DNA from 3 places in the Streptomyces sp. NPDC056128 genome. Region 3 is predicted to be linked to each of the others. Evidence: riboswitches for the same ligand, from Rfam matches in the RefSeq annotation. Region 3 holds a riboswitch; each other region holds the start of a gene.
The links. A riboswitch is a leader RNA that binds a small molecule or an ion and turns the genes downstream of it on or off. The one in region 3 is predicted to bind cyclic di-AMP.
Positions count from the first base shown of each region.

Region 1: linked by a shared signal. The riboswitch ahead of ACFC1X_RS38235 (M23 family metallopeptidase) and the one ahead of ACFC1X_RS10040 (NlpC/P60 family protein) in region 3 are both predicted to bind cyclic di-AMP.
Region 2: linked by a shared signal. The riboswitch ahead of ACFC1X_RS09080 (transglycosylase SLT domain-containing protein) and the one ahead of ACFC1X_RS10040 (NlpC/P60 family protein) in region 3 are both predicted to bind cyclic di-AMP.

Region 1 is NZ_JBHJVQ010000043.1:41,748-44,984, reverse strand. It holds gene ACFC1X_RS38240 (M16 family metallopeptidase) at 1-725, shown strand, start outside; cyclic di-AMP (ydaO/yuaA leader) riboswitch at 917-1,081, shown strand; gene ACFC1X_RS38235 (M23 family metallopeptidase) at 1,094-1,858, shown strand; gene ACFC1X_RS38230 (GntR family transcriptional regulator) at 2,058-2,753, shown strand; gene ACFC1X_RS38225 (FAD-dependent monooxygenase) at 2,884-3,237, opposite strand, start outside.
Region 2 is NZ_JBHJVQ010000003.1:218,875-222,111, reverse strand. It holds gene ACFC1X_RS09090 (outer membrane lipoprotein carrier protein LolA) at 1-55, opposite strand, end outside; gene ACFC1X_RS09085 (polyprenyl synthetase family protein) at 335-1,345, opposite strand; cyclic di-AMP (ydaO/yuaA leader) riboswitch at 1,913-2,068, shown strand; gene ACFC1X_RS09080 (transglycosylase SLT domain-containing protein) at 2,073-2,564, shown strand; gene ACFC1X_RS09075 (HAD family hydrolase) at 2,590-3,237, opposite strand, start outside.
Region 3 is NZ_JBHJVQ010000003.1:412,263-415,499, reverse strand. It holds gene pcrA (DNA helicase PcrA) at 1-1,318, opposite strand, end outside; cyclic di-AMP (ydaO/yuaA leader) riboswitch at 1,560-1,737, shown strand; gene ACFC1X_RS10040 (NlpC/P60 family protein) at 1,744-2,940, shown strand; gene ACFC1X_RS10035 (tellurite resistance/C4-dicarboxylate transporter family protein) at 2,968-3,237, shown strand, end outside.

The DNA.
Region 1 (3,237 bases), on a different contig from region 3:
TGGACGCGCTGCTGGGCGAGACGCTGGGCGCGTGGACCGGCTCCGCCGCCGAACCCCGTCCCGTGCCGCCGGTGACCGCCGACGACCGGGGCCGGGTCGTCATCGTGGACCGGCCCGGCGCCGTCCAGACGCAGTTGCTGCTCGGCCGCACCGGATCCGACCGGCACGACCGCGTGTGGGCCGCACAGGTGCTCGGCACCTACTGCCTCGGCGGCACCCTCACCTCCCGCCTGGACCGCGTCCTGCGCGAGGAGAAGGGCTACACCTACGGCGTCCGGGCGTTCGGGCAGGTGCTGCGGTCCGCGCCGGACGGCACCGGCGCCGCCATGCTCGCCATCAGCGGCTCCGTCGACACCCCCAACACCGGTCCCGCCCTGGAGGACCTGTGGACGGTGCTGCGCAAGCTCGCCGCGGAGGGGCTCACCGACCCCGAGCGTGACGTGGCCGTGCAGAACCTGGTGGGTGTGGCGCCGCTGAAGTACGAGACGGCCGCGGCCGTGGCGAGCACCCTGGCCGACCAGGTCGAGCAGCATCTGCCCGACGACTACCAGGCGACGCTCTACCGTCAACTGGCCGCCACGGGCACCGTGGAGGCCACGGCGGCGGTCGTGAACGCCTTCCCGGTCGACCGTCTGGTGACCGTCCTCGTCGGTGACGCCGCGCAGATCAAGGAGCCCGTCGAGGCCCTCGGCATCGGTGAAGTCACCGTGGTGGCGGCCGAATAGCGGCACGCGCGGGAGGAGGCCCCGGTGACCGGAGTGTCACCGGGGCTGCCGTTTGTCCGAATTGAGGGAGAGGCTGCCTGTCTGCCCTGTGGCATGCGCTACAAAAGCGCTGTTGCGTTTGAGGATTGAACACAGCCGCGTTTAGCGTCATCCGGGCTGTTCGTCAGGCAGTGCGCCGCACCCGCGGCACCGGACAGTCATCGCCGAGTCCCCGTACGGCGCGAGCCAGGGGAGCCGGGGACCCACCGTAGTCCCTGGGGTGAATCGGACGCCCGCGCGCGCAGCGAGGGGGTCCGTAGGAGACCTTCCTGCTCCGAACCCGTCAGCTAACCCGGTAGGCGAGAGGGAAGGAAAGGACCAGCCTCTACATGGCGTTCACGCGCGCCACCGGGAAGCACCGGCGTCCCAGCAGGATGCACCGCAGTACCGCCCGCGCGGCGGGTGTCGCGGCCCTCGCCACCACCGGCGTCGTCGGCACCCTCGCGGCTCCGGCGCTCGCCGCCGAGCCCGAGGTGGAGCGGAGCGGACTCACCCCGGTCATCAGCATCGGCGACTCCCTGGCCGAGGAGATCGACGCCCAGGCCCTCGCACAGCGGCAGGCCGCCGCGGACGCCGCCGCCCGTGAGGCGGCCCAGGAGGCCGCGCGCGAGCGGGCCGCCGAGGCGGCCAAGGAGGCGCGCGAGGCCAAGGAGCGCGCCGCGCGGGAGGCGGAGCGCAAGCGCCTCAACACCTTCGTCCCGCCGATCACCTCCTCCTACGTCTCCACCGCGTACCAGGCCGGCAGCTCCCTGTGGTCCTCCGGCAGCCACACCGGCATCGACTTCCACGCCTCCAGCGGTACGACCGTGCACGCGGTCGGCGTCGGCACCGTCGTCGAGGCCGGCTGGGGCGGGGCGTACGGCAACCAGGTCGTGATCAAGATGCACGACGGCACGTACACGCAGTACGGGCACCTGTCGTCCGTCGGCGTCTCCGTCGGCCAGTCGGTCGACCCCGGCCAGCAGATCGGCCTCTCCGGCGCCACCGGCAACGTCACCGGGCCCCACCTGCACTTCGAGGCCCGTACGAGCCCCGAGTACGGCTCGGACATGGACCCCGTCGCCTACCTCCGCTCCCACGGCGTGAACGTCTGACGGCGGACCCCGCCACACCATCCGAAAGCCCCGGCCTCCGAGCCGGGGCTTTCGGTTTTCGTCGGCGCGCGGCCGCCCGTCGTAGGCCAAAAAATATCCATGAAATCCGCTCCGCCGTCGGAATATCCGCTTGATTGGCCTAGAGTCGCTGGACACGTCAATCGTCGACGTTTCACGGGGATTAAGGCGGAGGTCGGTCATGCGTATTCCGGCGCATTCGGTGTGCACGGCGATCCGGGACGACATCGTCGCCGGAGTCCACGCGCGCGGGGGCCGGCTCACCGAGGAACTCCTCGCCCGCCGCTACGGCGTCTCCCGCGTCCCGGTCCGCGAGGCCCTGCGCACGCTGGAGGCCGAGGGCTTCGTGGTGACCCGGCGGCACGCGGGCGCGTGCGTCGCGGAACCGACCGAACAGGAGGCCGCCGACCTGCTGGAGACCCGTACGCTCCTGGAGCCCCTCGGCGCCGCCCGGGCCGCCCGGCGCCGGACCGACGCCCACCTCAAGGTGTTGCGCGGCCTGGTCCGCCTGGGGCAGGAACGCGCCAGGCAGGGCAGTGGCGAGGATCTGCGTTCCCTGGGCGGCTGGTTCCACGAGACCCTCGCCCAGGCCGCCGGCAGCCCCTCCCTGACGGCGCTGCTGACCCAGCTGCGCCACAAGATCGCCTGGATGTACGACGTGGACGCGCCGGCCGGGCCGGTGGAGTACTGGGCCGAGCACGGCGCGATCCTCGACGCGGTGGCCCGGGGCGACGGCGACCGCGCGCGGGCGCTCATGGCGCTGCACACCGAGCGGTCGGCGCCGGGACACCGCCTGCGATTCGCCTCCGGCGGCGGCAGGACGGAGCGTGTGAGGAACTCGCAACGTCCCGTAAACACGGCGAGCCTGCGGCATTAACACGGGTCCCGTATACAAAGAGCAGGAATTTCGGGGGGCTTTTTTCGGCTGCCCATATTCCAGGTGTCCAGATTTGAGCTGCTCGGACGGAAATTGGGCAGCCGAATGGCACAGCGAAAGGCCCGCGGAGTCAGCGACCGCCGAAGGCGGGCAGGGCGAGGGCCGAATGGGCCGGGCGGGGCTCCGGTGCGGGCATGGCGCTGAGGCCGCGCAGCCGGTCGTTGCGCTGCTCCAGGGCCCGGGCGGTGGTCGGGAAGAGGGTGGCGCCGCCCTGGCCGACCAGGTTCTGGTTCAGGGTCACGAAGTCACGGGTGCCGTGTTCGTAGGCCGCGAAGCCCGCGGCATGGTCCCGGTCGGCCAGGGAACCGGCCAGCATGTAGGCGCCGACGAGGGCGAGGCTGGTGCCCTGTCCGGTGAGGAACGAGGGCGCGTACGCGGCGTCGCCCACCAGCGCGACCCTGCCGCTGGACCAGCGGGGCATGCG
Region 2 (3,237 bases), 190 kb from region 3:
TCAGCTCCTCGCCCGCCCCGGCGGTCGTGTTGTCGTCGGAATCGATCGGTGCCATGTGTGCCCTACCTCCGTCGTCGGCGGCGGCTGTCTCGCGACCTCGCACTCGTTCACCCGTGAGCCGCCATTCTCACCCGAATCGGTGAGGATTGGTGTTTTCCGTGGTGTCCATCTGACCAAATCACCGGAGCGCAATCGTCAGACCGCGGGCTCAACTCCACGTACTCCTGCGGGATGACACCGGAGGGCGGCTGCTCCCCCGCCCCGTAGGGGACGGGTACGCCGCCCGCCGACGGCGGGCACCCGCCCGTGGCGCGGCGCACGGGCGGGGCGGGGTTCAGCCGGCCCGGTGCACCACGGCGTCGCACAGTTCCACCAGCGCGGCCTTCGCCTCGCACTCCCGCAGCGGAGCCAGGGCCGCGCGGGCGTCCTTGGCGTAGCGGACGGTGTCCCGCCGGGCGTGCTCCAGCGCGGGGTGGGCGCGCAGCAGGCGCAGCGCCTCGGCGTGCCGGGCGTCGTCGCTCAGGTCGGAGTCGAGCAGCTCGCTCAGCGCGATGTCCTCGGCGAGGCCCAGCCGGGCCGCGCGCTCGCGCAGCCGGAGCACCGGCAGGGTGGGGATGCCCTCGCGCAGGTCCGTGCCGGGCGTCTTGCCCGACTCGTGGGAGTCGGAGGCGATGTCCAGGACGTCGTCCGCGAGCTGGAAGGCGACGCCGAGCCGCTCGCCGTACTGGGTCAGCACGTCCACCACCGTCTCGTCGGCGCCGGACATCATCGCGCCGAACCGGCAGGAGACGGCCACCAGCGAGCCCGTCTTGCCGCCCAGCACGTCCAGGTAGTGGTCGACGGGGTCCCGGCCGTCCTGCGGTCCGGCCGTCTCCAGGATCTGGCCGGTGACCAGCCGCTCGAACGCGAGGGCCTGCACGCGGACCGCCTCGGGACCGAGGTCGGCGAGGATCTGGGAGGCGCGGGCGAAGAGGAAGTCGCCGGTCAGCACCGCGACCGAGTTGTCCCAGCGGACGTTGGCGCTGGCGACCCCGCGCCGCACGGCGGCCTCGTCCATCACGTCGTCGTGGTACAGCGTGGCCAGGTGGGTCAGCTCCACCACCACGGCCGAGGGCACGATCCCGGGGGCGTAGGGGTCGCCGAACTGGGCCGAGAGCATCACCAGGAGCGGCCGGAACCGCTTGCCGCCGGCCCGCACCAGGTGCTGGGCGGCCTCCGTGATGAAGGGCACCTCGCTTTTGGTTGCTTCAAGCAACCCTTCCTCGACCGCGACCAATCCGGCCTGGACATCGGCTTCCAGAGCCTGGTCCCGCACGCTCAGCCCGAACGGCCCGACGACGGTCACGAGGGGTCTCCTGTCTGCTGGTGCCTACTGGCGATTACCTGGTTTGTCGATAGGTCGCTGCCACCACTCGAGTCAGCGTATCCGGTCACCTTTCGATCACCGCTAGCGCCCACCGTTACAGGCCGGTCGGTATCGGATCATGAGCGGTATGTTTTTGATCAGTCGATATGAGCACATATTGGCCGATTTCAATATCGCCTCCCCGGTCCCGAACGGATGCCCTCCCGGCGCGCGAAAACACCGGACGGGTGAAGCACTCTGCATCGAGGGCCGGTTGGGGCGCAGTTGGGATTAATGCCCGTTTTGCCGCGCTTGTTGAGGCCCGTGAGTTGGCTCACTCTGCAGCACCCTCGGGCAACCCCGCCGCAACCTGTGCCCTCCCTTTGCGCCGCAAGCCAGTTGAGGCTTGGCAACCGCAAAGGATCAAGACCCCGAAATGCCTCAGACCAAGGTCAACAGGACGTTGGGTGATTCCTGCACTTGTTCCGGACATGTGCTCTCGCATACGTTCCCGGCCTGTCGGGCGGACGCCGAATCCTGCCATCGCCCGGACACACAGTCATCCACTCAACTCACTCGCCGGCAGGAGCGGGGGACCCAGGTAAGTCGCCGCACCGGTCACCACCGGAGCGGCTCGGGGTGAAGCCGTACCCGTCAGGGCGCGGCCGGGCACCTCCCCGCCCGAACCCGACAGCTCACCTCGCAGGCGTCAGGAGAGGGACACAGCATGTCTGCCATCGGTCAGAACCGTCACGCCCGGACCACCCGCATCGCCCGCAAGCTCGCCGTGGCCGGCACCGGTGCCGCGGTGCTCGCCCTGCCGCTCATCGGCGCCACCGGCGCGTCCGCGGCCACCCCGGCCGCCACCAAGACCGCCGCCACGGCGGCGACGACGTACCCGGACAACCTCGACGGCTGGATCCGCGAGTCGATGGACATCATGGCGCAGCACGGCATCCCCGGCTCGTACGACAGCATCCACCGCAACATCATGCGGGAGTCGTCCGGCAACCCGCTGGCCATCAACAACTGGGACATCAACGCCATCAACGGCACCCCGTCCAAGGGCCTGCTCCAGGTGATCGCCCCGACCTTCCAGGCGTACCACGTCGAGGGCACCTCCTGGGACCCGTACGACCCGGTCGCCAACATCACCGCCGCCTGCAACTACGCGGCCGACCGCTACGGCTCGATCGACAACGTCTTCGGCGCGTACTGAGCCGTACTGAGCTGTACAGGGACGTTCAGAAGATCCGTTCGAGGACGACGGCCACGCCGTCGTCCTCGTTCGTCGTGGTGACCTCGTCGGCCACCGCCTTGAGTTCGGAGTGGGCACCGGCCATGGCGACGCCGTGCGCCGCCCAGTCGAACATGGGGATGTCGTTGGGCATGTCGCCGAAGGCGATCGTGCGCCGGCGGCCCACCCCCAGGTGCTCGGCGGCCAGCGCCAGGCCGGTCGCCTTGGTGATGCCGCACGGCTGCAGCTCCACCGTGCCGGGCCCCGACATGGTGACCGTCGCGAGGGAGCCGACCACCGCGCGCGCGGTCGACGCCAACTCGTCGTCGCTCAGGTCGGGGTGGCGCAGCAGCACCTTGCTGATCGGGGTGCGCCACAGCTGGTCGCGCCGCTCCACCCGCACCGCGGGCAGCGTGGGGTGGGGCATCAGGTACCCGGGCTCGATGAGGGTCAGGCCGTCGACGCCGTCCTGGTCGACCGCGGCGTACACCTGGCCCACCTCGGCCTCGATCTTGCCGAGCGCGGTCTCCGCCAGCTCCCGGTCCAGGGTCACCGACCACAGCATCCGGTGCGCGCCGGCGTCGTACACCTGCGCGCCCTGCCCGCACACCGCGAGCCCCGTGCACCCCAGGCGGTCGAGCAGGGGCCGCACCCG
Region 3 (3,237 bases):
GGGACTGCGCGTTGGTGCGGTAGAAGACGGCGACGTCGCCGGCCTTGGCCTCGCCCGCGTCCGTGAGGCGGTCTATCTCGTCGGCGACGAACTGGGCCTCGTCGTGCTCGGTGTCGGCGACGTACCCGGTGATCTGCGCGCCGGCGCCCTGGTTGGTCCACAGGTTCTTGGGCCGGCGGGACTCGTTGCGCTCGATGACCGCGTTGGCGGCGGTGAGGATGGTCTGGGTGGAGCGGTAGTTCTGCTCCAGGAGGATCGTCGTCGCGTTCGGGTAGTCCTCCTCGAACTGGAGGATGTTGCGGATGGTGGCGCCGCGGAAGGCGTAGATCGACTGGTCGGCGTCGCCCACCACGCACAGCTCGGCGGGCGGGACCTCGGCCTCGGGCGGCACGTCGACCGGGTGCTCGGAGGTGCCGACCAGCTCGCGCACCAGGGCGTACTGGGCGTGGTTGGTGTCCTGGTACTCGTCGACCATGACGTGCCGGAAGCGGCGGCGGTAGTGCTCGGCGACGTCCGGGAAGGCACGGAGCAGGTTGACCGTCGTCATGATCAGGTCGTCGAAGTCGAGGGCGTTGGCCTCGCGCAGCCGCGACTGGTAGAGCGCGTACGCCTGGGCGAGGGTCTTCTCGAAACCGTCGGCGGCCTGGGCGGCGAAGTCCTCCTCGTCGATCAGCTCGTTCTTCAGGTTGCTGATCTTGGCGCTGAAGGACTTCGGCGGGAAGCGCTTGGGGTCCAGGTCGAGGTCGCGGCAGACCAGCGCCATGAGCCGCTTGGAGTCGGCGGCGTCGTAGATCGAGAAGGACGACGTGAAGCCGAGCCGCTTCGACTCGCGGCGCAGGATGCGGACGCAGGCGCTGTGGAAGGTCATCACCCACATCGCGTTGGCGCGCGGGCCGACGAGCTGCTCGACGCGCTCCTTCATCTCACCGGCGGCCTTGTTGGTGAAGGTGATCGCGAGGATCTGGCCCGGGTGGACGCCCCGCTCGGCCAGCAGGTGGGCGATCCGGTGGGTGAGGACGCGGGTCTTGCCGGAGCCGGCGCCGGCCACGATGAGCAGGGGGGAGCCGGAGTGCACCACGGCGGCGCGCTGGTTCTCGTTCAGCCCGTCCAGGAGGGCGGCAGGGTCCAGGACGGGGCGCGGGGCGCCGTCCCGGTAGTACCGGTCGCGCTCCGGAGGCGCGTCGAACTTCCCGCCGAACAGATCGTGCGGGACCGGCTCCGGTCCGTGATCGTCCTCGGGCGGCGGCGGGGGTTCCTCCTCGCGACCCCGGGGGGTCTGGAGGCTCGCCAGGAAGCTGTCGTCAAAGAGGCTGCTCATCGCTCTCCGAGTCTAGGGCGCCCCACCGACAACCCGGCGCCACCCCGGAAAATGGCCGGGACACCGTCCACCGGCACGCCCTGCGACGTGGTGCGACACGAAGAGTGACGCCCGCCGACGCCCGCCGCCAAGGTCACGAAAATGTATCGGGCATATCACCCACCAACCTTCACAGCGGCCACACGAGTTGGCTACGGTGCGGGCAGGCCGAACGAATCCCTCCGGCGAACCTCGCCGGGCCGCGCGGCCTCCGCCGAGTCCGGCGTGCCCGCCACGGCGCCCGGAGCCGGGGACCCAACCGAGAACTTGGGGTGAATCGGCCGTACCGCCCTCCACGAGGACGGTCCCGCCGTAGGGCAACCCTTCCGTGCCGCCCGAACCCGACAGCTAACCCGGTAGGCGGAGCACTGGAAGGAGTCGCCTCCTTGGCGTCGCACCGCAAGTCGCGCCCCACCGGTTCACGCGTCGCGGGCATACGGACCCCGGCCCTCGCCACGGCCGCCCTCACCTCCGTCGCCCTGCTGTCCCAGACAGCGAACGCCACGCCGTCGGACGACGACAGGCCGAGCCTCGAAGAGGTCGAGAAGAAGGTCGACGACCTCTACCGCCAGGCGGGGTCGGCCACCGAGAAGTACAACGCGGCCAAGGAGAAGACCGCCAAGCAGCGCAAGAAGGTCGACACCCTCCTCGACGACGTCGCCCAGCGCACCCAGAAGCTCAACGACGCGCGCGAGGAGCTGGGTTCCTTCGCCTCCGCGCAGTACCGCACGGGCACGGCGGTCCCGGAGACGGCGACCTTCCTGCTCGCGGACTCGCCGCAGGAGTACTTCGACCAGAACCAGCTGATGGGCCGGCTCACCGGCCGTCAGAAGACCGCGGTCGACGACTACGTCACGCAGCAGTCCGAGACGATGAAGAAGCGCCGCGAGGCCACCGAGAGCCTGGAGACGCTCACCGGCTCGCAGAAGGACCTGAAGACGGCGAAGTCGACCGTCCAGAAGAAGCTCGCCACCGCGCGTGAGCTGCTCTCGAAGCTGACCGCCGAGGAGAAGGCCCGGCTCGCGGCGATCGAGAAGAAGAAGCAGGAGGAGGCCGCCCGCAAGGCCGCGGAGCTGGCCGAGCAGCAGGCCCGGCAGCAGGCCGAGGAGCGCGAGCGGCGGGAGGAGGCCGCTCGGCAGGAGAGCGGCGGTGGCTCCTCCTCCGGTTCCTCGGAGTCCGGCGGCAGCGGTTCGTCGGGCTCCTCGACGCCGGACTCGTCGTACGGCACCAGGGCCGAGAAGGCGATCGGCTTCGCCCGCGCCCAGATCGGCAAGCCGTACGTCTGGGGCGCCACCGGCCCCGGCTCCTACGACTGCTCCGGCCTCACCCAGGCCGCCTGGAAGGCCGCGGGGGTGACGCTGCCGCGCGTCACCTACGACCAGGTCAACGCCGGCACGACCGTCCCCGTCTCCCAGGCCCAACCCGGTGACCTGGTCTTCTTCTACGACGACCTCAGCCACGTCGGCCTCTACATCGGCAACGGCATGATGATCCACGCCCCGAAGCCGGGCGCGTACGTCCGCGAGGAGTCGATCTTCTACGACGGCGAGTCGTCGATCCACAGCGTGGTGCGCCCGGCCTGACCGGCGCGGCTCTCTAGCATCGGGGGCATGTCGTCAGGCACGTCGTCAGGCTTCCTCCCCTCCCCCCTGCGCGCCTGGTGGGCGCAGCGTCCACCGGCGGCCGGGGCCGCGGTCATGGCGACCGGCATCCTGTCGGTCGCCCTGCACCTGGCGGGACACGAGGTCCTGTCCCGCGTCGCCCTGTTCCTGGCCTGCGCCGCCTGGCTGACCCTGGCGGCGAACTTCGTCTACCTGCTGCTGGTCGAACGCCCGCAGTGGCTGACGCGGGCGGGGACACCGGGCGCGCTCACGGCGGTC